3 regions of the Shewanella livingstonensis genome follow, and region 3 is predicted to be linked to each of the others. Evidence: predicted binding sites of a transcription regulator. Region 3 holds the regulator's gene; each other region holds the start of a gene.

Evidence for each region. Region 3 encodes FliA, which starts transcription of late flagellar genes. Its sites were predicted from a motif close to CTAAAGNTNNNNNNNNNNNNGCCGATA; they were not measured.
Region 1: EGC82_RS04430 (cytoplasmic protein) is a predicted target of FliA. The motif match lies at 4,137-4,163, and genes of this name have one in related genera.
Region 2: pomA (flagellar motor protein PomA) is a predicted target of FliA. The motif match lies at 6,804-6,830, and genes of this name have one in related genera.

What each region holds. Positions count from the first base shown of each region.
Region 1 covers NZ_CP034015.1:1,015,027-1,023,405, forward strand. Annotated here, with positions in the region: gene EGC82_RS04410 (aromatic amino acid transport family protein) at 1-494, opposite strand, end outside; yybP-ykoY riboswitch at 727-850, shown strand; gene EGC82_RS04415 (TMEM165/GDT1 family protein) at 934-1,488, shown strand; gene EGC82_RS21345 (MFS transporter) at 1,500-2,096, shown strand; gene EGC82_RS21350 (MFS transporter) at 2,047-2,904, shown strand; gene EGC82_RS04425 (SpoIIAA family protein) at 3,398-3,778, shown strand; gene EGC82_RS04430 (cytoplasmic protein) at 3,907-4,101, opposite strand; gene ohrR (transcriptional regulator OhrR) at 4,265-4,756, shown strand; gene chrA (chromate efflux transporter) at 5,075-6,226, shown strand; gene EGC82_RS04445 (methyl-accepting chemotaxis protein) at 6,361-8,025, shown strand; one part of gene prfB (peptide chain release factor 2) at 8,368-8,379, shown strand, end outside.
Region 2 covers NZ_CP034015.1:3,658,458-3,666,836, reverse strand. Annotated here, with positions in the region: gene EGC82_RS15835 (L-lactate permease) at 1-1,487, opposite strand, end outside; gene nadK (NAD(+) kinase) at 1,819-2,697, opposite strand; gene grpE (nucleotide exchange factor GrpE) at 2,860-3,465, shown strand; gene dxs (1-deoxy-D-xylulose-5-phosphate synthase) at 3,630-5,495, opposite strand; gene ispA ((2E,6E)-farnesyl diphosphate synthase) at 5,518-6,399, opposite strand; gene xseB (exodeoxyribonuclease VII small subunit) at 6,438-6,674, opposite strand; gene pomA (flagellar motor protein PomA) at 7,025-7,792, shown strand; gene EGC82_RS15800 (flagellar motor protein MotB) at 7,796-8,379, shown strand, end outside.
Region 3 covers NZ_CP034015.1:1,779,980-1,788,358, reverse strand. Annotated here, with positions in the region: gene EGC82_RS07775 (chemotaxis protein CheA) at 1-1,564, opposite strand, end outside; gene EGC82_RS07770 (protein phosphatase CheZ) at 1,580-2,317, opposite strand; gene cheY (chemotaxis response regulator CheY) at 2,331-2,714, opposite strand; gene EGC82_RS07760 (RNA polymerase sigma factor FliA) at 2,758-3,477, opposite strand; gene EGC82_RS07755 (MinD/ParA family protein) at 3,470-4,351, opposite strand; gene flhF (flagellar biosynthesis GTPase FlhF) at 4,356-5,741, opposite strand; gene flhA (flagellar biosynthesis protein FlhA) at 5,771-7,870, opposite strand; gene flhB (flagellar biosynthesis protein FlhB) at 7,987-8,379, opposite strand, start outside.

The DNA.
Region 1 (8,379 bases), 760 kb from region 3:
GGTAATAAAAATGCCACCACAATGATGAGTAACACCACCATAGAGGTAAATAAAATGCGTGATACTTTATCAATCCATTTGACGCCAATAGCAATTAAGCCGCCAAAAATAACGGTAAACAGTATTACCGCTACTTGATTGCTCATGTTAATCCCAATGGGTTGTAAACGGGTTTCTAATAACGATGAACCTCCCATTAAATACACCATGGTTAAGGCGAATAATAAGCTGAGAAATGAGCCTCCTTGGATTAACTGGCCGACTTTACCCAGCGTTTTACCGGTTATGGCATGGACGTTATCACCGATACCACTGTGAAGATTAATTTCTAACATCAATAACGAGGTGTAAGCCGATAAACCCCAAATGACGACTAATAAGATTAATGCGGGGATCATTCCCAAGGCTGCCGTAGCTAATGGCAATGCTAGCATTCCCCCGCCAATTGCCGTTCCAGCTACAATTGAAATAGAGCCTAAAGTTTTAAAATTCACTGAAAACGTCCTGTCTAATTATTATTTTATTTGTGTCGGACATTAGCAGAAGGGTGACAGAGCAGGCAAGGATCTTTGGCTGTTAAAGGCTAACAGCTGTGTTTATAAACAATTACACAACATTAAGCTAAACTGTTTCACGCTAACTTTGCAATAGCGTAGCATTACGGCGTTACTTTGATGTTATTAGTTAAATTACCCGATTGATTAAATCCATGTGTTGGTTATAATGCGAGTCGTTTTAGGGGAGTAGCTAACCTAAGCATGTCGAAACGATATGCGTAGGAGTAAGTGTCAACATACTTGGCCTCATGCCATGGTACTTACAGCAAATCATTGATGTTAATGATTTTGCTATGCAAGACCTAAGCACTGTCACTGCATCAAGGGGTATGCGGCGGCTTGTGCTTAGTTGTCATTTACCCCTAGGAATATCACATTGGAAGCTTTATTCGCCTCAACTCTTACTGTTGCCATCGCTGAAATTGGCGACAAGACTCAGCTGTTAGCCTTACTGCTCGCGGTAAGATTTAATAACAAAGCCGCTATCATCTCCGGTATTTTACTTGCTACGTTATTGAATCATTTTCTTGCTGCTTTGTTAGGTCAGTTGGCCATTGCTTGGATTGATCCACAATGGGCAAGCTATCTGGTGGCGGGTTCATTTTTTGCTATTGCGTTATGGGTATTGATACCCGATAAAATGGACGATGATGATAACCGCTTCTATAAACTAGGCGCTTTTGCTGCAACGTTTATTTTGTTTTTTATTGCTGAAATAGGCGATAAAACTCAAATTGCTACCATTGTTTTAGCCGCAAAATACCAATCTCTGATCTGGGTTGTTATTGGTACTACGTTGGGCATGTTGATTGCCAATGTTCCAGTGGTATTGGCAGGCCATTTTAGCGCTAATAAATTACCTATGAAGCTTATTCACCAAGGATGTGCCGTGTTATTTGCACTGCTTGGTGTGGCGACACTCATGTGGTAAATGGAGGCTTAATGCCCAATAGTCAACGGCTTGATGCCGAAACTGCCCGTGGGTTACCTTGGGTGGTCGCGATTGCCTTTTTTATGCAATCGCTTGATGGGACGATCCTTAACACCGCATTACCGACTATGGCTAGCGACTTAAATGAACATCCGCTGCGCATGCAAGGCGTTATTATCGCTTACATGCTCACGGTTGCCTTGCTGATCCCAGCTTCTGGCTGGATTGCCGATCGCTTTGGTACCAAGAAAATATTCTTTGGTGCCATCCTTTTATTCAGCTTAGGGTCATTGCTATGTGCATTGTCCAATTCATTAGACATGCTCATTGGCGCTCGAGTGGTTCAAGGTTTAGGTGGTGCGCTGATGTTACCTGTTGGTCGGCTGGTGGTACTTAGGGCGTATCCGCGATCGGAATTAGTACGGATAATGGGTTTTATCACGATTCCAGGTTTGCTTGGTCCATTACTAGGTCCAACGATGGGTGGTTGGATGGTGCAATATTTAACCTGGCATTGGATTTTTTTGATCAACTTACCCGTAGGTGTGGTGTTATGCGGTGTGGAAATATATTCCCGATTTACGGGGCAAAGAAAGATCGCGTTTTGATAGCTTAGGTTTTGTACTATTTGGTGAGGCTATGTTGTTAATCACCATTGCAATGGAAGGCCTAGGCGAACTGCATTTGCCACACATGCGAGTTATGTTGCTGTTATTTGCTGGTATGGCGTGTTTAATTGCCTATTGGCTTCGAGCCGGGAGAATTAATAATCCGCTGTTTTCACCTTCATTGTTCAAGACCAGAACCTTTGCTATCGGTCTGTTTGGTAATTTTTTTGCCCGTTGGGGCAGTGGAGCATTGCCGTTTTTGGTGCCATTGTTACTTCAGGTGGCGCTGGATTACTCACCTTCTCAGGCAGGGATGAGTATGCTGCCACTGGCCGCAGCAGCAATAATGGCTAAGTCCGTAGCTCGGCCTATTATTGAACGTTTTGGTTATCGATTTGTATTAACCGTGAATACTTTAGCTCTGGGGAGCATGCTGGCAAGCATAGGCTTAGTTAGTGAGCAAACGCCTTACTGGTTGTTATTGAGTATGTTGGCCATTTTGGGCGCTATCAACTCATTGCAGTTTACAGCGATGAATGCGGTTACCTTGATCGATCTTGACGATGCCAATGCCAGTAGCGGCAATAGTCTACTGTCGGTCGTGGGACAATTATCATTAAGTTTGGGCGTTGCCTGTGCCGGCGCTTTACTTGGCGGCTTCAGTGCCGGTGTCGATAGCGAGGTCGTGGAGACGGTACTTGGAGCGTTTCAACTGACTTTTGTTACCGTTGGAATGATGACTATGCTAGCAGCAGCCATTTTTTCACAATTGTCGACACAAGACGGACGAAGGGGCACGCATCTATAATTGCTTCGTTGATGTTAAAATACATCTGCATAGAAAAGGGGATTACGCGAGTTTTGGTTTAATTGACGATCTCTAATCATCCTTTATTCTGTCCATAGGCCCGCCATATAATGACATTATTGTGATGATGGTTTGACCGTGAGCTGTTGAAATGATGCTTATAAAGTAGATTATCCATCATAGCTTTTAAAATAACGATATTAATAATGATTATGTTGAAAATTATAGCCTTAGCACTCTATTGTCAGCGTTGCTTAGGCTTAGGCTTAGTCGCAATAGCTCTAATGACTCCTCAGCTTAAACCGCTACCCAGGCTCATCAAATACTAACCGCATAAAGCGAATATGTTCAATTACACCTTGAGTACTCTAGCTGCCATTTTGTGCACTTCTGCGCATACTTACTTTTCGAGTTGGTTAAAATCTAAGCATGCGCAAGTATTATTCAAGCACGGATAGTTGATTGTGTCATCGCATAACAAAGGAGCCTTCAAATGGAAATGAAAAAACATGGTTTATCGATTGGCATAAATCGAATTGAAAATGTGTTCTTTGTGACATTAAAAGTAACGGGTACATTAACTCATGATGATTATCTGGTTATTACGCCTATGTTAGAAGGAGCATTAAGCCAAGTTAAACAAGCTAAAGTGAGTTTGTTTCTTGATGCCACTGAACTCGACGGTTGGGATTTGCATGCCGCTTGGGATGATTTAACGCTAGGATTAATACATCAATCCGAGTTTGAAAGGGTCGCCATTTGGGGTAATAAAAACTGGCAACAATGGGCGGCAAAAATAGGCAGTTGGTTTATTGCAGGTGAGATCCAATATTTTGAAAAACAAGATGATGCGTTAAAATGGCTTCGTTACTAACTTCTTTCGGTAAATAAGCGGATGTTGATCTGTCAGTGGTTATTTATCACGCGATGTCGATAAGCTGCAAATACCCTAGGAATATAATGATACATATTCGCTAGGGTTTTAATGCAGCTGCAAATACTTTATGCAGTTGTATTAACATTATGACCACTATTACCAACAGGTTGCTGCGCGGGTGGTTGCGCTGCTTCAATCAATTGTAAAGCCATTTGGCCTTCAATTTTTTGCTGATCTTTAGCCATAACCGCAACTTTTAAACTGCTGCCTGAATCAATCGTTGTAGGCATTGAAGATGGTGAATTAATACTAAGTGACATGATTAACCTTAATATAAAATAGAATGATAATAATATATCGGCTGAAAATCGAACGGCTTGATGGTTTTTTGTTAAAAAACACTTATTGAGTCTTTTTTGATTATAGGTTGTGCACAACCAATGTTATGATTAACAGATATTATTGGTTAGTGGAGTGAATCCTATGTCTAGTAAAGCGTTTACTGAATCTCAATTACCTACAGCGCAAAACCCGCTAGCTCTTGAAAACCAAGTATGTTTTTCATTATACAGTGCGACCAATGCTGTGATCCGTGCATATCGACCTTTATTAGATGAGTTGTCGCTAACTTATCCGCAATATTTGGTGATGATGGTACTTTGGAAAGAACCGGGAATAAGCGTTAAAACCTTAGGTGAAAAATTACATCTCGATTCTGGAACACTAACACCGTTATTAAAACGGTTAGAAAGTAAAACGTTAGTCACCCGCGGTCGCAGTGAGTTAGATGAGCGCGTGCGAGTACTGCATGTTACTGAACAAGGCCAACAGTTATATCAGCAAGCGTTGAGTATTCCTGAGCAAATGCGCTGTAAAGTTGGTGGTAGTATTGAAGATTTACAACAATTAAAGCAACTGTGTGACCAAGTATTTAGCATGCTTAGTGCAGGAGAGGCGAGCAGCTGTGACATATGATGATGTTGAGCGTGGTGATTGTTTGCCATGCAGCATTTAACCGCTAAGCATATCCGTTTAACCGGTATTAAATCTGAGTTATTGGATGTGTCATTTTGTCAGCAATCAAATTGAGCGCTCAAGCTTATTTTAGCGTACTTGACGCCACCTATTTTACTTAAGGGTAATTTGCTAAAGATAAGCCTTAAGTGATTACCGTAAACCCGCGCAGGCATTCAGTACTTATTTGGGCGGTTCACTTTTTGATGTTTTTGTCATCATAAAAATGTAATCTCAATGTCATAACATTGTTTATCAACATAATAAGGTATCAGGACGATGTGGCAAATATTCAGTCGCTTTTTAGCGTTAGGTTTAATCAGTTTCGGTGGCCCAGCTGCTCATATCGGTTACTTTAGAAAAGCCTTTGTTGATGAGCTGCAATGGTTAGACGGCAAACAGTATTCTAGTTTTGTTGCCCTAAGTCAGTTTATGCCGGGACCTGGTTCAAGCCAGATTGGTTTTGCTATTGGTTATCATCGTGGTGGTTTGGTGGGCGGATTAGCTGCCTTTTTAGGGTTTACTTTACCGTCCTTTTTATTGATGTTTTTATTTGCTGTGACCAGTGCTCAATGGCTAGAGTTAACGGCCGTTGAGGGCGTTATCCATGGCTTAAAACTATTGGCTGTAGTCGTTGTTGCTGATGCTACCTTGTCAATGTTTCACCAATTTTGCCAACGAAAGACCGCTAAAATGCTGATGGCGGCAACTGCCGTTACTATCATATTAATGCCTTCATTATTAATGCAAATTGGAGTGTTAATTGTGGCGGCTATTATAGGGGTAATGTTGATGACTCGTGGAGACAGTATTACGCCAGATGCCCCAGCTATAGAGCTTAACTATGGGTGGTTAGCGTTATTTATTATAGGAATAACTGCGTCGCTATATCTTATCAATCAACCTGATAGTCTCGGACAAATTTTTGCACAATTTTTCCAAGTGGGCAGTTTAGTGTTTGGTGGCGGCCATGTGGTACTGCCTTTGCTTGAAGCCAGTGTGGGTGAATATATTACCCCAGACCGCTTTTTAACTGGTTATGCGCTTGCACAGGCCATTCCTGGACCTATGTTCACGTTAGCGACCTTTTTAGGGGCAGATTTATGGTTAGAGTCGCCTATTCTTGGCGCGTTAGTTGCTACGTTAGCTATTTTCCTTCCTGGTTTTTTATTGATGCTGGTGGGCTTAAAAACTTGGCATTCTATAAGCCAACACCCAGCCATTGCTGGCGCTCTCGCAGGGGTAAATGCAGCCGTTGTTGGTTTATTGCTTTCAGCACTTTATCAACCAGTGTTTACTAGCGCAGTGATCATGCCAATGGACATGGCATTAGTGATTATTGGTTTTAGTTTATTAAAAGTGTTTAAGCCTAGTCTTGTATGGTTAGTCATAGGATTTGCTGCAGTGGGCGCTGGATTGTCGATGTTGTAAAAAGCGGTTGTATTGTATATTTTTGCGACATGTTTCACTTTATTGGGCTGTAATTGTTCGTTAGTTAGTGTAAACATCTATAATAAATAGACTATTATATTAAATAGACCATTACCCTAAAAAGGCTTGCCACTATGCTGAGATCTTCCCTACGCAATAAACTACTGGGGTTATCGTTAATTCCACTTTCGTTGATCCTCATCGTTTTACTGAGTATTTTTTATGTTAACGAAGGCTCATCGCTGAAAAACGATGTAGATAACTTTCGTAGTAAGCTAATTTCAGAACGCAAAAACCAACTTAAAGAATCTATTCAGATCGCTCAAGGCGTTGTTGAGTATCAACTTGCTTTAGATGACAAAGGTAATGTCAATGCGGCATTAAGGGATTTACGTTTTGGCAGTGCAGGGTATTTTTTTATATATGATGATGCAGGTGTGAATATTTTTCACCCGACCATGCCCGAACTTGAAGGTCAAAATAAAATCGATATGGCCGATCCCAATGGTACTAAAATCATTGTTGGCTTGTTGGATGCAGCTAAAGCGGGTACCGGTAATTTTTCGTATTATTATCAAAAACCAGGAAGCAATCAGCTTATTGAAAAACTAGGCTTTGCCGTGATGATCCCCAACACCAATTGGATGTTAGGCTCGGGTGCCTACATTGATGATATAGAAGAATCGATTGCGGCATATGAAGTTTATAAAACCGAAGAGATGAACCAGAAGTCATTATTATTTCTATTAATTGCTTTAGGTCTTACAGGCGTAACTGCGTTTGCTGTGGTATTAATGGCACATAAAATGGTGGTGCCAATTCAAAATATGGCCACCTCATTAAATGATATTGCTAAAGGCGAAGGCGATTTAACCAAACGCTTAGATATCACCAGTGAAGATGAGATTGGCCAATTAGGCAGTGCATTTAATTTATTTGTCGATAAATTACAGCATATTATTGGTGATGTAGCGGGTGCAACGGGCAGGGTAAAACATGCCGCGCAAAGTATCAGTGGTCAAACAGTATCAATGACTGAGCAACTCTATAACCATAATAATGAAATTGACCAAATTGTCACCGCGATTACTGAAATGTCAGCGACAGCTCATGATGTGGCTCATAATACTAATATGGTAGCAGAAGCAACCCATGCTGCTTCAGATAACGTCGCTAAAGCACAAGATTGTGTTGATACTTCATTAACTGAGGTGTCCAGTTTAATGACCCAAATTGACAATGCTGCCGCCAACGTTAAGTCACTAAGTGAACAGTCTAAAAAAATTAACTCTGTACTGAGTGTAATAGGTGGGATTGCTGATCAAACCAATTTACTGGCATTAAATGCGGCAATTGAAGCCGCGCGAGCCGGCGAGCAAGGTCGAGGTTTTGCGGTTGTTGCTGATGAAGTGAGAAACTTGGCCAGCCGTACCCAAGCCAGCACGGTTGAAATTAATGAAATGCTGTCTGAACTGCATAAGCTAGTGACCCAAACGGTACAAACTATGGAACAAAGCCAAGTGAGTTGTTTGAGTTCGGTGGAGTCTTCTAGGGCTATTTCTGAAAGTTTGGGTGCGGTGACCTCATCGGTAACCAGTATTAATGATATGAGTACTCAAATTGCCACAGCAGCGACAGAGCAAAGCTCAGTAACTGAAGAAATCAATCGTAACATTAATTCAGTACAAGAGATTGTTAATACGCTATTAACAGCCAGTCAAGATGCATCTGGTATGAGTAAAACAGTCGCCAATGAAGGCCAGACTTTATCTCAGCTAGTGGGTCAATTTAAAATATAACCGTTGTTGATATGAATTGGGAAATGAACTCTAAGGGGTTCATTTTTTTTATCATAATATAAACCGCTATTTGATGATTACTCGTCTCGTCATTTGAATAAGCAGCGACATAATTTGTGACCCAATCTTATGCATGCTCCTTTACACCATCCGCTATAAAATAATATGACGCATATTTAATCGCTATACTCGCGGTAAATGGTTTTATTGATGTTGATTTGATGAAATATATTCGTCATTTGTTTATTAATAATCAGCCTTCTGGTCTAGGTTTAGCGCCTATCATGAGGTAAAATGCGCCGTTGCACCTTCTGTTAACTGCTAATTTTAAGTTGAATATTCATGTTTGAAGTT
Region 2 (8,379 bases), 1.9 Mb from region 3:
ATACCTTGAAGCGCCAGTGCGATGGCGTGATTCATGCCGATATTGTCGGCAACGGAATACTGTAGGCCAGAGAACATCATGTTTGAGAACGTTGCTGAACCAGACAAGAAGGCACCAAAAATACCCACGATAGGCGAAACCCAAGCCCAAACGGAACCCATGCTGTTGGCTAATAAGTCAGCTAATGCCACCGGCATTGAAGCCAGACCCGCGCTATTGTCACCAGAGTTTAAGAATATTTTTACCATAGGTACTGACGCACCTAATGAAATAATGGTTGGTAACATTGATTTACAAGACATGGTGAATGATTGTTTCATGGCAGTAGGTTTCATTTTAAATAACACAAAACCAATTAAACACACGACCACGAAGAAAACCCCAGGAGCATAAAGCGTAGCAAAACCGGCTTTCAACTCTGTGCCTAATAAACCAGTCCAACTGATGTTGAAGCTGGTTAACCAACTCTTAAATGGACCCACAACACGAGATAGGACTAACAATGCTGCCATAATGATGTATGGCGACCAAGCTGCAATTTGTGAAAACTTAACCGGTGTTGGGTTTAGTGCCAATTCTTCATCTGTTTTGTGGTCATTTTCGCTGAAGTCACACCAAGGTTGTGATGGTAATAACCAGCCTTTTCTCGCGACAGGGATGACCAGTGCCATACCCACAAGTGAACCAATAACCGATGGAAACTCAGGGCCCGCAAAATAGTTAATTAACCATGCTGGTACAGTAAAGGCAAAACCTGCAAACAAGGCGAATTTCCAAATTTGTAAGCCTTCTTTAATCGATTTGTTGCGCCCAAAAAAGCCAGTTAATACACACACCATGACTAACGGGATTAATGAACCTGTAATTAAGTCAATGGTGATCATGTGTTTAGCAATAAACTGAGCATAACCCGCAAATGTGCCACCATGTTCAGCAATTTGAGCTGCTGCCATGTTAACGCCACCTTCGGTTAGACCTTGTTCCATGCCAAATAATACTGGTAAGCCGATCGCCCCAAACGATACTGCTGTTGAGTCACCAATTAGCGCTACTACTGCTGCTGCAATGGGTGGTACACCTAATAATACCAGTAGCGGTGCACCAATTGCTGCTGGAGTACCAAAGCCTGCTGAACCTTCAATAAACGAGCCAAATAACCAACAAATAATGATTACTTGAACACGGGCATCGGCACTGATGTTAGTAAAACCAGCGCGAATGGTGTCCATGGCGCCAGAATATTTAAGCGTATTTAATAAAAACACCGCGCCAAAAATAATGGTTAGCGGTGTTAATGCTGATAGAAGTCCTTCGACTACGGATGCTGCAAGGAGTTGCGTATCCATTTGCCAAATAAATAGGGCAGCAAGGCCAGTGACAACCATTGATATCGGCATCGCTTTGGATGCCGGTAAGCGCATTAGAACTAAAAATACCATTACGCTGATAATGGGCGTTAAGCTTGCGAGTAACTGTAATATTGTCATTCATACCTCTGATCACTAATTGTGGGTACTAAATTGTTATTATTTGTTAGCGTTTCGCTAACTAGGGCGTAATAGACGTTATTTAAGTGTTAAAAGTGTTGATCGAGATCATCTAATACACCAGAAAGTGTAGTAGCCGACAGAACTGTGAGGCGAGTCAGGTGTGAGGTTTTTAGTGCGTGTTTGAGATCACGCTTTTTAGGGACGTTAAAGGTCATATACTGTAAAACCAAACGAGTTATCGATTGGCTTTACAATATAATTAATTAGCATTTGTTAATGTGAAGAGGCTCACTAGAAAGAAGATAGTGTTGTGATCGAGTTCAAAATGTTAGAAAAGTTTGCTTCCCCAACCTAACTTGTTGCGCAGCACATGGAAGTAATTATGACCTTTAGGATGGATAAGCCTTAGGCGTTCATTTGAGCGACGAATAAATATCTCATCACCAGGTAATACGGCTAAATGCACATGGCCATCACAGCTTACTTCGAGGTTTTCACCGTTATCAGGTGATACCACTAATTTAATGGTGCTACATGCATCGACAACAATCGGGCGGCATGACAATGTATGCGGAAACATAGGCACTAAAATAAGCGCTTGAAGATTCGGAGTTAGAATTGATCCCCCAGCAGATAATGCGTAAGCAGTTGATCCAGTAGGCGTTGAGACAATCATTCCATCAGCGCGTTGGCTGTACATAAATTGCTCATCAATATAAACCTCAAATTGGATCATATGAGCAATTTTGCCAGGGTGAAGCACTGCTTCATTCACTGCGGTGTTGCTAGAGGTTATTTTGCCATGGCGGTGAACTTCTGCCTCAAGTAAAAAGCGGTGTTCAGTTTCAAATTCTCCTCCCAATACTTTAGACAAGGCTTCTTCGAAGTTATCGGGAGGTAAGTCGGTTAAAAAGCCTAAATTACCACGATTTACGCCTATTACAGCAACATTGAAACGAGCCAATATTCGTGCCGCGCCGAGCATATTACCGTCACCACCAACCACGATGGCTAAGTCACAATGCTCACCCATTTCAAGTAGGTCCATTGAACAAACATCAGGGCCTAGCTCTGCAGATACTCGTCCTTCAACGATAACCTTAAAGCCCTGCATGCTCAACCAATGATGTAACCGGGTTAACGTAAGGTTAGTCCCTTGATGATGTGGTTTGCCGATGAGTCCGATTGTCTGAAACAATTTAGTCATATTCGAGTTTGTTATGCCTTTAGGCCTTGAAACATAAGAATTGATCCCCATAATATACTCAAACTTATTAGAAGTGTGAGATTTGCTGTTAATTTTCAGTAAATGGGCACTTTATTTATTGTAGTCGAATACCCAATAACGCATTTTTGTGCTGGAGTGAACATGAGCAACGAATCGAACAATACATCGCAAGATCAAGTGGAAGAAGTGGTAACTCCTGAAGTCGCTGCTGATGAAGTAAGTTTGATGGATGAATTAACCCAAGCAAATTTTCGTATTGAAGAGTTAGAGCAGCTACTGGCAGAGTCTGAAGCAGCCTTAGCTGAGCGTAAAGATGTTGAAATGCGCGCGGCTGCTGAAACACAGAATATCCGTACTCGTTCGGCAAAAGATGTCGAGCAAGCACGTAAGTTTGCTTTGGAAAAGTTTGCTAACGAACTATTGCCTGTGATCGACAATATGGAGCGCGCCTTACAAGGTACTGCTCCTGAAAATGAAGCGACCAAAGCGATTTATGAAGGCGTTGAGCTGACCATGAAAGGCTTTTTAAACTCGGTTGAAAAGTTTGGTGTGGTGCAAGTTAATCCACAAGGTGAAGCATTTAACCCTGATCATCATCAAGCTATTGGTATGCAGCCAAGTGCTGAATTTCCTGCCAACACTGTAATGATGGTAATGCAGAAAGGGTATTTATTGAATGATCGTTTACTGCGTCCTGCTATGGTGATGGTATCCCAAGGCGGTGCAAGTGTGGATGTTGAAGCTTAGTATTTAAGCCAATATTGTGTCTAGATACGAGAAATATTAGTACTAGAGCGATACACTAGTGTAAGAGATATAAAAAAAGGACTGAATATTCAGTCCTTTTTTATTGGTATTATCGGCAAGTCTTCACAATGATAACGAATGTAATGGTCGTGAAGGTATAGCTATTAAGCCATAAACGCTTGGATTTGCGCTAAAATACCAGGAGCATCAAGTTGCAGCTCTGCGATAATCTCATCAGGTGCACCGTGTTTAATAAACTCATCAGGTAAGCCTATTTGTAGTACAGGTTTAACGATACGCATTTTGTGTAATGCTTCAATCACCCCTGAACCTGCACCACCCATAATCGCGTTTTCTTCTACGGTAATAATCACATCATGACTGTTTGCCAGTTGTTCAAGCAAGCTTAAATCAAGTGGTTTAACAAAGCGCATATCGGCCACTGTAGCATCCAGTTTTTCAGCAGCATCAGTAGCGGCCTCAAGTGTGGTGCCAAAATTAACGATAGCAATTTTTTGACCTTGGCGGGTTAACACCCCTTTACCTATTGGTATTAAGGTCATGGCATCGACTTGTGCAGCACCAGTAGCAAACCCTCGAGGATAACGGACTGCCGTCGGGCCATCTTGGTAACAATATCCGGTGTACAACATTTGGCGACATTCATTTTCATCGGATGGCGCCATAATGATCATATTAGGAATACAACGCATAAAGCTTAAGTCGAATGCCCCTTGATGAGTTGGGCCATCTGCGCCAACAATACCACCGCGATCAATGGCAAATAATACCGGTAGACGTTGCAAGGCAACATCGTGGATAAGCTGATCGTACCCGCGCTGTAAAAAGGTTGAGTAAATGGCGACAACAGGTTTTAGACCTTCGCAGGCAAATCCTGCCGCTAAGGTGACGGCATGCTGTTCTGCAATGGCGGCATCAAAATATTGACTAGGGAATTGTTGTGAAAACTCAACCATGCCAGAGCCTTCACGCATAGCCGGCGTAATCGCAACTAACTTGTCGTCTGTTGCTGCCATGTCGCATAACCATTTACCAAATACTTGTGAAAAAGTAGGCAAGCCAGGCTTAGTCGCTGGTTTTTTAAATTGGCTAGGATCAAACTTAGGCACTGCGTGCCAGCCAATAGGATCTTTTTCGGCAGGTTCATAACCACGACCTTTTTTGGTCATGATATGCAGTATTTGTGGGCCTTTAAGGTTGCGCATATTACGCATGGTTTCAACGAGCGAATCGACATCATGACCATCGATTGGGCCAATATAATTAAACCCTAACTCTTCAAACAGTGTTGCTGGCACGACCATGCCTTTAAGGTGTTCTTCGGTGCGCTTGGCCATTTCTTTAATGGTAGGCATACCTTTAAGCACTTTTTTACTGTTTTCTCTAATAGTGGTGTAAAAACGACCTGACATCAGCTGTGCTAAATGATTATTAAGGGCACCAACATTTTCAGAAATCGACATCTCATTATCATTAAGTACCACAAGCATGTCGTTATGCAGATCGCCAGCATGATTGAGGGCTTCAAATACCATACCGCCTGTCATTGCGCCATCACCAATCACTGCAACGACTTTACGGCCAGCGGCTTCTTTTTCTGCTGCAATCGCCATACCTAATGCCGCACTAACAGAAGTGCCTGAATGACCAACACTAAAGGTGTCGTATGGACTTTCTTCACGCCATGGGAAAGGGTGCAAACCATTTTTTTGTCGAATAGTGTGCATTTGATCACGACGATTAGTCAGAATTTTATGCGGATAAGCTTGATGGCCTACGTCCCATACTAAGCGGTCAAATGGAGTATTGTAGACATAATGAAGTGCCACAGTTAATTCTACTGTGCCTAAGCCAGAAGCAAAATGTCCGCTAGAAATAGCAACAGACTGAAGTAAGAATTGTCTGAGTTCATCAGATACTTGAGGAAGTAAACCTTGAGGTAACTTCCTTAATTCTTCTGGTGTATTAGCTTTCGCTAGTACTGGAAATTTAGAAATATCGAAGCTCATAGCGAGATTGTCTGACTCTTTATTATAATCTTCGCTCAATAATGTAGTGGGCGAAGTCTGCAATTAACTGGCTATTGTATGGTAATTTAGTCAGCGCTGATAGTGCGTCTTGTATTAGTTGTTCTGCACAGGCTTTAGCACCATCTAGACCCAATAGTTTAGGGAAAGTGCTTTTATTCGATTGTTGGTCACTGCCTTGGGGTTTCCCCAACTCTTCGGTGCTTGCGATGATGTCTAAAATATCATCTTGTACTTGAAAAGCTAATCCGAGTGTATGGGCATATTTCATCATCAGTTGATAGTGATCATCGGGTACATCTGCAGCAATTAACGCTAGCTCGACTGCGCAACTGATTAACGCGCCGGTTTTTTTATTATGTAATTCGGTTAATCTGTCTATATCAATACTGTGATCGGTAGCACTGAGATCAATTGCTTGGCCACCGCACATGCCTTGGTACCCAGACGCTTTTGCTAATATTCTAACCATAGCTAATTGTTGCTTTGGATGTAAGTCCTGACAGGGAGCTGTGATTATTTCAAATGCCAACGTTTGGAGTGCGTCCCCAGCAAGTATGGCTGTTGCTTCATTAAATGCTATATGAACAGTAGGCTTACCACGTCTAAGTGCATCGTTGTCCATAGCGGGTAAATCATCGTGTATTAACGAGTAAGCATGGATGCATTCAATGGCTGCGGCAGCTTTATCAAGTGCATTGATATTGACACCAAGCATATCACCTACACTGTAGACCAAAAAAGGCCTAATGCGTTTGCCACCTAATAATGCACCATGCAGCATCGCTGCTTTTAAATCTGGGGCAGCATCATCAAGTTGGGTTAAATGCTCGTTAAGAATAGCATTAACGCGCTTTTGGTATGTTGTTATCGCTTCAGCTAACACGTATCAAGACCTATTATTTAATACACACTATTTGACGATTATTCACTTTCAACGGTGAACGAGGTTAATTCAGCATCATCTTCATTTAATAAAATAGACACTTTTTGCTGTGCTTGTTCAAGCTTGGCTTGGCTTTGGCGGACTAGTTTAATACCACGCTCAAATTGTTTCAGCGCATCATCCAGCGATACTTCACCTTGCTCCAAATGAGCAACAATGGTTTCAAGTTCAGTTAATGATTGTTCAAAACTGAGGTTTTCTGGTTTTTTAGCCACGATTAATATTCCTTTCATTCAGCGTGTGACAAGGTATATCAGCCCAGCGTATCGGTCAAATACAGTCGCTGGTTATTTGCTCAACAACACGCTTTGTTATTGAATTTTGTTTAGAATGTGTAAAAAACGCTAAACTTGAGCCGAGTTTGTCCGATAATAAGTCATGATTTAGCATTGATAGCGTAAAATAGTATTGAAACATAGTATTGAAATGGTTGCTGTAATATAAAACCATGGGCAATATAGTTTACACAACATGTAGTTGAGTTGTTCGGATTAAAGAACGTGCGCTAATAGCACGATAAAGCAGCATAAATAGGCAGCGCAATGACTGCGATTGAGGAGAGGTTGTGGATTTAGCTACCCTGATAGGTATTATCGGTGCTTTTGCATTTATTATTGGTGCGATGGTGACCAGTGGTGGCATCGGATTATTCATCGATGTACCGTCAATTTTGATTGTTGTAGCCGGTTCTTTATTTGTGGTGATGATGAAGTTTAACCTAAAACAATTTTTAGGTTCGATAAAGATTGGTATGAAAGCCTTCATGTTTAAATTAGATAAACCTGAAGATTTAATCGAACAAGCTGTCACCATGGCTGATGCTGCCCGTAAAGGCGGTTTCTTAGCCTTGGAAGAAGCGGTTATTACCAACACCTTTATGCAAAAAGCGGTTGATATGTTGGTTGATGGTCATGATGGTGATGTCGTGCGTAACGCATTAGAAAAAGACATTGCATTAACTGAAGAACGTCACAAAACAGGGGTAGGTATTTTTAAAGCCATGGGTGATGTGGCCCCTGCAATGGGCATGATTGGTACTTTGGTTGGTTTAGTGGCGATGCTATCTAACATGGATGATCCCAAATCCATTGGTCCCTCAATGGCAGTGGCATTGTTAACGACTCTCTATGGCGCGGTGATTGCCAACATGATCGCCATCCCGATGGCGGATAAACTATCATTACGAATGAATGAAGAGTTACTGAATCGTAATTTAATTATGGATGCGGTTTTAGCCATCCAAGATGGGCAGAACCCGCGAGTTATTGAAGGCTTTTTGAAGAATTATTTGGCTGAAAGTCTGCGAAAAATTGATACAACGGACGGAGAGTAACTCATGGCTAAGGCCAAGTGTGATTGTCCACCCGCTGGCGCTCCTATGTGGCTGGCCACATTTGCAGACTTAATGTCGTTGCTAATGTGTTTCTTTGTGTTGTTGTTAGCGTTCTCTGAAATGGACGTGATGAAGTTTAAACAAATTGCCGGCTCAATGAAGTATGCATTTGGGGTACAAAACAAAGTTGAAGTGAAAGATATCCCTAAGGGAACATCTGTTATTGCGCTTGAATTTCGCCCTGGTCGACCGGATCCCACCCCAATTGAAATCATTAATCAACAGACTAATGAAATGACTCAACCGACCATTGAATATCAGGCTGGTGAAGAAGACAGTGCTGGTGGCACCCAGAAGCAAAGTGGTGAACAACGTGGTGGTAATGCCGCTGCCACAGCGCAGCAAGAAGCGGAAGCCGTTAAAAAGGATGCCGCATCTTCACAGGAAAATATTAACGACCAAGTTAAAAAAATGGCTGAAAAGCTCAATGAAGAAATCGTTGACGGTGCTATTGAAATTGAGTCATTGGGCCAGCAAATTATTATTCGTATTCGTGAGAAGGGTTCGTTTGCTTCTGGTTCTGGTTT
Region 3 (8,379 bases):
CGCGACTTATGGCAATTTGTTTTAGCTTCTCGGGATCCATTCCTGCGCCATCATCCTCAATTTTAAGCAGGATGTGATCGCCCTCTTGGCTAGCCGATAAGGTAATGGTACCCGTCCGAGATTTACCACTCGCTTCACGAGTAATCGGCATTTCAATACCGTGATCGACTGAGTTTCGCACCAAGTGAACTAAAGGATCGGCTAACGCCTCAACTAAATTTTTATCAAGATCGGTATCTTCACCAATCATGATTAAATCAATTTCTTTATTCAAGGTTCGAGCTAAATCACGAACAACTCTTGGGAAGCGACCAAACACTTTCTTAATAGGTTGCATGCGGGTTTTCATCACCGCACCTTGTAGATCAGCTGTCACTAAATCGAGGTTTGCAAGAGCCTTGGACATTTCTTCATCTTCACGAGATATGCCTAAACTAACAAGTCGGTTACGAACCAATACCAACTCACCTACCATGTTCATGATTTGGTCTAAACGAGCAGTATCAACGCGAACAGTTGTCTCACCTTGCGGAACAGAAGCTGCTTTAACAGGAGCTTTATCTTTTATAGGTTCAATCTTCGGAGCAACTGCCGGTACAGATGGTACAACCGGTTTAGCAACTGGAACTGGTGGCTTGACTGCCTGGGGAGGTAATACTGCTTTATTCGCTTCAACGGCGACAGGAGCTGATGTCGCTTTAACTGCTGGTGCAGTGCCTTTACCGTGTAATTCATCTAAAAGGCGTTCAAATTCATCATCAGTAATTTCATCAGAATCAACTAGTGGCTCAACAATAGGAGAACTAGCCGGTTTAGCTGCAACAACCGGTTCTGATTTAGCTTTGAACGAACCTGAACCGTGTAATTCATCTAATAATGCTTCAAACTCATCATCAGTAATTTCGCCGCTACTTTTTATTGACGTTGCTGGTTTTGAACCAATATTGTCTTTTTTGGCTTCAGAAGGTTTATTCGATGCAACTGGACTTTTACCCGTGCCATGTAAAGCATCAAGTAAAGCTTCAAATTCTAACTCATCAATTTCATCAATACTGCTAGAACCGGAAATTGCCGCAGATGGAGTGCTAATATCTTCAATGACTTCAGGCTCGTTAAACTCAACAATATTTTCTATAGGTTCTGATTCTCCCGCCGTCATTTCTGAAGGTAATGGAGCTCCTGAACTTAACAATTTAAGTTTAGCAAGTAACGTTGAATCTGCAGGGTCTTGTTGCTGTCCCTGTTGAGTTTGAGCGAACATGGTATTAATGGCATCGACCGCTTGCAAAATAATATCCATTAACTCTGCATTTACGCCGCGCTTACCGGTGCGTAATAGGTCGAACGTATTTTCTGCTTCGTGACAAACGTCAACCATTGGCTTTAGGCTTAAAAAACCAGCCCCACCTTTAACGGTATGGAATCCACGGAAAATAGCATTAAGTAAATCACTGTCATCAGGATTATTTTCAAGAGCAACAAGCTGCTCCTGTAGAAGCTCTAAAATCTCACCAGCTTCAATTAAAAAGTCCTGGAGTATCTCTTCATCAACATCAAAGGACATTAAATTGACTCCTAGTTAGAAACCCAGACTTGATAGCAGATCGTCTACTTCATCTTGACCTGTCACCACATCTTCACGCAGCTCAGCATGCATGATGGGACCTTCTGCTTCTATTTTATTATCGTTTATAGTTGGTAATGATTCAGTAGTATGATCACCAAATACCGTTAACATTGAGACCAAATTATTTTCAACTTCACGAACTAAATCAATCACTCGACGGATCATTTGACCAGTTAAATCTTGGAAGTCTTGTGCCATCAAAATTTCGTTTAACAGCTCGCGAAGACGATTAGAATCATTCTCGCTGTGTAACATAAACTGCTGAACATCGTGACAAAGCGATTTAAATTCACCTAATTCGATATCGCGACGCATCAATTTGTCCCACATGGGGGTCATTGATTGTATATTGCTAATGATGGTATCGGCCAAAGGTAGACATTCTTCAACTGCATCCATAGTTTTATTTGCAGCTTGCTCTGTCATATCGATAACATAGTTCAATCTTTCTTTAGCATCAGGTATTTCGGTATTAGCTAATTCAGATAAGCGGTTATCAACTTGAAAATCTTTTAGTGCACTATGGAGTTGTCGAGTTAATTTACCGACTTCTTCAAAAAGCTCGCGCTGCAAAGGCGTTGCAAGCTCTCTGATAACATCATCAGCTTTATCTTGCTGACCTAAAGTAAGCAATTCAACAAGTTCCTGGGCCTGCTCGAGGGAGATTAACCCCGATATTGATGCCTGCATGACTTATCCTTGCTTATGCTAGTCGTTCAAAGATTTTATCTAGCTTTTCTTTTAACGTAGCGGCTGTGAAAGGTTTTACCACATAACCATTTACACCAGCTTGCGCTGCAGCAATAATCTGTTCACGCTTAGCCTCTGCGGTTACCATCAATACAGGTAAATGCTTTAATGAGTCATCAGCACGAATTGCTCTAAGCAAATCAATACCTTGCATTCCTGGCATGTTCCAGTCTGTTACTACAAAATCAAAATCGCCTTTTTGCAACATAGGTAGGGCTGTTGAGCCATCATCTGCTTCTTGGGTATTATTAAATCCCAAATCTCGCAACAAGTTCTTAATGATACGCCTCATTGTTGAAAAATCGTCAACAATAAGAATCTTCATATTCTTGTCCAAGGTTTCCTCCGGTGAGCTGACACTCGTTTGCTCTAATTAGTTATTATTCTTGTGTCCAATGCTTGAGTTTCGCTTTTAATCTGAGCATTGCCTGACTTAATATCTGGCTAACTCGCGATTCACTAACTTCAAGGATGGCACCGATTTCTTTTAAATTTAGCGCCTCATCGTAATATAACGACAACACTAGCGCATCTCTTTCTGGCAATGTCTTAATTGCTTCAACCAATGCAGATTGGAATTGAATTTCAGCAAGTGAGTCAAAGGCCTCATCTGGTGTTTCATTATCTGTGATTAACACATCTTGCGAAACACCAAGATCTTCTATGCCTATGATTTTACCCACAGAAACATCATTTAATATATGATGGTACTCATCGAGTGACATATCAAGCTTTTCAGCAATTTCTGTATCATTAGCATCACGCCCAAATTGCTGCCCTAATTCATCAATCACTTGTGCGACACGACGATTATTGCGATGAACAGAACGAGGAACCCAATCACCACGTCGAATTTCGTCGATCATAGCACCACGGATCCTAATACCAGCAAAGGTTTCAAACTTAGCCCCTTTGCTGTTATCAAATTTAGATGAAGCCTCAAGTAACCCCATCATTCCAGCTTGTAATAAATCATCAAGTTGCACCGATGCAGGTAATCTTGCCAGCATATGATGAGCAATTCTTTTTACCAACGGTGCATACTGTTCAACAATAGACGTTTTGTTATCGAATTGAGTATACGCTGCGGCTTTATTCACCCGTTCTTCCTTCTTGTATCGGCTTACGTTGTACAAGACGTTCAACAAAGAACTCTAAATGACCGCCTGGTTGTTGTGGAACCGGCCAAGTCATAATTTTATTGGCTAATCCATGGAAAGCAATAGCAGAAGGTGATTTAGGAAACGCCTCAACAACTAGCTTTTGCTTACGAACAGCTTTACGTAAATTCTCATCAAACGGTATTGTTGCCACTAGTTCTAAAGCAACATCTAGAAATCTATCCGTCACTTTACTGAGTTTAGCAAATAATTCCATACCTTCTCGTAAACTACGCACCATATTTGCCACAATTTTGAAGTGGAACACGCCATGCTCACGACTTAGGATTTTAATCAATGCATAAGCATCGGTAATCGATGTCGGTTCATCGCATACAACAATTAATACATCTTGTGATGCACGAGAAAAACTCAGCACCATGTCAGATATACCGGCAGCAGTATCGACAATTAAAATATCGAACTGAGTACGCATTTCACTGAATGCACGTATTAACCCTGCATGCTGTGCTGGCGACAACTCAACCATCGCTTGCGAACCTGATGTCGCTGGAACAATGCCAATACCTTTAGGTCCGCGTACTATGATGTCATCTAATTCGGCATCTCCGGACAAAACATGAGATAAATTTTTCTCAGCACGGATCCCGAGCATGACATCGACGTTGGCTAAACCTAAATCAGCATCAAGTACTAATACACGTTTGCCTTTTTCAGCTAATGCAACGGCAGTATTAATTGACACACTCGTTTTACCCACTCCGCCTTTACCACCGGATACGGCAATGACTTTAACTTTATCGTTATTTGGTTGATTCATCATACGTAAACCACTTGCTTGATCCCGAGTCATATCTTTACTCAAATGCATAGGCTGTGTCATTAGACCACACTGTGTCTTGTGACGATTGTTGTTCTGTTTCATTTAACGCCGAGAGTGCCTGCTTAGCCAACTCTAGCGTATCAGCCACTTTCATGTCCTCAGGAACACGTTGGCCGTCAGTAACATAACTTAATGGTAACTCATTTTGAATCAATACGCTCAATGCACCTGCAATTGATATTGATTCATCTAACTTTGTTAAAATTGCACCTGATAATGGAATGCGTTTAAAGTGTTCTACAGCATCTTGTAATACGCGACGTTGGCCGGTCGCAGATAAGACTAAGTAACTCCGAATAGGGATCCTACTATTTGCTGTTAAATTATCAAGTTGCTGATATAGACGCATATCACGTTGTCCCATACCCGCGGTATCAATTAATACTAACTTACGATTTCTAAATTGATAGAGAATTTGTTCTAATTCGGTTAAATCATGTGCTTGCTTGACCGGACAACCCATTATTTTACCGTAAGTGGCTAATTGCTCATAGGCACCAATACGGTAATGATCTGTGGTAATCAAAGCGACCTGCTCTGGGCCGTGATGGGCAGCAAATCGGGCGGCAATTTTGGCTAAAGACGTTGTTTTACCTACACCAGTAGGTCCCACAAATGCCACAACACCACCACGTTTAACAATATCATCACCTTGATTGTCAAGTAAGTTAGCTAAACTTTGCGGTAATGCACGCACCAAATCTGCAGGCGTATAGTGCTGGCTTAATCCAGCCAGTTTAGCAGCTACTACCGGAGAAAACTCTGCCGCAATCAATTTACTTTCAAGCATTGCACCAACAGGATCGGTACGTTTTTTCTGGTCCTTCATCAAAGATGATACTTGATGAGTCAATAAGCTTCGTAGTGAAGCCATCTCTTCACGCAATGCATCCATATCGGCAGATTGGTTTTTATTAGTTTTTTTAGCTTGTTCAGGAGCCATTTGCGATTGAGAAGTTGATGCTGGTTTGGCCGATTTAGCACCTTGTAATTGGCGCGCCCATTCTGGTAACTCAGGTTCGTCTTGACGCACAGACATTTGTTGCTTCATGCGGTTATGTTGCTTTTCAAGCAATGCCTGTAAAGAATCAGCCGCCGGAGGTGGATTAACCTTAGATTGGACTTTCATCGCAGGCTTGGTACCCAGTGAGACTTGGTCGTCACTGACATCCATAAAACTGGTCGTTGGTGCTTGTGATGCAATAGCGGCTTTAGGCTCGTCATAATCCACAGCAGCAACAATTTCAATTCCGCCGGTGACTTTTTTATTTGACATAATGACAGCGTCAGAACCTAAGGTTTCTTTTACCTGAGCCAATGCCGCGCGCATATCTTTGGCAAAAAATCGTTTAATTTTCACTTACGCACCTCTATAAACTGACGTTATCACTATTGGCCCACAGCAGAAACAATTCTAATCTGTTTCTCGTCTGGTATTTCTTGATAAGAAATCACTCGTAAATTTGGAATAGTGTATTTAACAAATCGTGACAGCGTTGACCTTAGCATACCAGATGTCAATAAAATGGCTGGTTGCCCTACCATTTCTTGCTTCTGTGCAGCGTCCAATAAAGACTGCTGCATACGTTCTGCAAGGCCCGGTTCAATATTAGGTCCTTCGCCGCCGGTAGCCTGCATAGACTTATGCAACATCTGTTCCAACTCTGGCGCCAATGTAATGACAGGGATTTCAAGTTCTGGACCCGAGATTTCTTGTACTATCATGCGTTTTAGCGCTATACGCACTGCTGCAGTTAATACTTCAGTGTCATTACTCTTGGTACCATATTCTAACAATGTCTGCACTATGGTGCGTAGATCACGAACTGAAACACCTTCGTTGAGTAAGTTTTGCATCACTTTAACGACCGTTCCTAGCTGCATCACATCAGGTACAAAACCATCAACTAATTTAGGCGAGTTCTTGGCAAGCATATCAATTAACTGCTGCACTTCTTCATAACCTAATAGTTTTGCCGCATTATTAGTAAGTAACTGGCTTATGTGAGTGGCTACAACCGTTGCGGTATCGACGACGGTATAGCCTAATGTTTGTGCATGTTCACGTTGCTCTGGCGCTATCCAAACCGCTTCTAAACCAAAAGCGGGATCACGAGTTTCAATACCATCAAGTTTACCGTAAACTTGGCCAGGGTTAATCGCTAACTCACAGTCATGCCTCACTTCAGCCTCGCCTACCACTACTCCCATCAAGGAAATACGATACGCATTAGGTGATAAGTCTAGATTGTCACGAATATGCACCGCTGGCACTAAAAAACCTAACTCTTGGGATAACTTTTTACGCACACCCTTGATTCGGCCTAATAACTCACCACCTTGAGACTTATCAACCAATGGAATTAAGCGATAACCCACTTCAAGACCAATCGTATCAACATGACGCACATCGTCCCAGCTTAAATCTTTAGGTTCTTTATCTTTAGTTTCTACTGGCCCTTTAGTTGCCAATGTCAGTGCAGTTTGTTTTTTATCAACATTACGCTTGTAGATAAAATACGCGGCACCAGCAGTAATAAAGGCAAAGGTCAAAAATGCCACATGAGGCATTCCAGGCACAATACCCATGATAAAGAGTAACCCAGCTGCAATGGCTAATGATTTATGACTGTCAAACATCTGACTAAACATCATTTGACCCATATCGCCAGACTCATTTTGACGAGTGACCATTAAGGCCGCAGCAATAGACAACAACAAACCGGGAATTTGCGCTACCAAACCATCACCGATGGTCAGTAAGGTATAAATTTCAACTGCACTAGAAAAGTCTAATCCATGCTGGATCATCCCAATCACAAATCCACCAATCATATTGATGACTAAGATCATGATCCCTGCAATGGCATCACCTTTAACAAACTTTGAAGCACCATCCATCGCACCGTAGAAATCGGCCTCACGAGTCACTTCAGCACGGCGGATCCGCGCCTGATCTTGGGTTAATGTGCCAGCATTTAAATCAGCATCAATGGCCATTTGCTTACCCGGCATAGCATCCAAAGTAAAACGAGCACTCACCTCAGCAATACGCCCTGCACCTTTAGTTACCACAGCAAAGTTAATAATAATCAAAATAATGAACACGACTAAACCAACAGCATAATTGCCGCCAATGACCACAGAACCAAAGGCCTCAATCACTTTACCCGCAGCGGCACCACCATTATGACCTTCAAGCAGTACAATACGGGTAGAGGCGACGTTTAGCGCGAGTCTGAGCAGCGTTGCGATTAATAATACGGTAGGAAAAGCGGCGAAATCGAGTGGTCTGTCAGCATAAATAGCAACTAAAAGCACCACTAAAGCCAACGCAATATTGAATGAAAACAGAATATCTAGCAAAAAAGCAGGAATGGGTAAAACCACCATACCTAACGCAGCAAGTACTAATAAAGGCGTTCCGATCCCTTTAAAAGTAGATACTTTTATTTGTTTCATTTGGCCAAAAGCTGCTTTTGCATCCATATTAAGATGAACCCTTTATGTCAGATCACGGCGTCAATGGACTGTTATTTGACGCGAACAAACATACAAAGCAAAAATTAAGCCATAAATATTATTTATCTAAGATAGACTATTTTTTAATGCTTTAAATCATCTGGTATGGGTTGTTTCAGCGGGATAGGTTTTGGCCTACGACCTTTACCTTTTTGATATTGCCTAAGTTGGAATACGTAAGCCAATACCTGCGCAACAGCAGTAAATAGACCTTCTGGCACTTGTTGATCAATCTTAGTGGTATGGTAAATAGCACGAGCCAATGGCGGGGCCGACACAATAGCAACGTTATGTTCCCGAGCAATTTCACGTATTCTAAAGGCAACATCATCGACACCTTTAGCAATTAAATAAGGAGCAGATGAGCGACTAACATCGTATTTAACTGCCACAGCATAATGCTCTGGGTTAACCACAATAACATCCGCATTAGGTACTTCGGTCATCATGCGCCGTTGTGCCATCTCCTGCTGCAT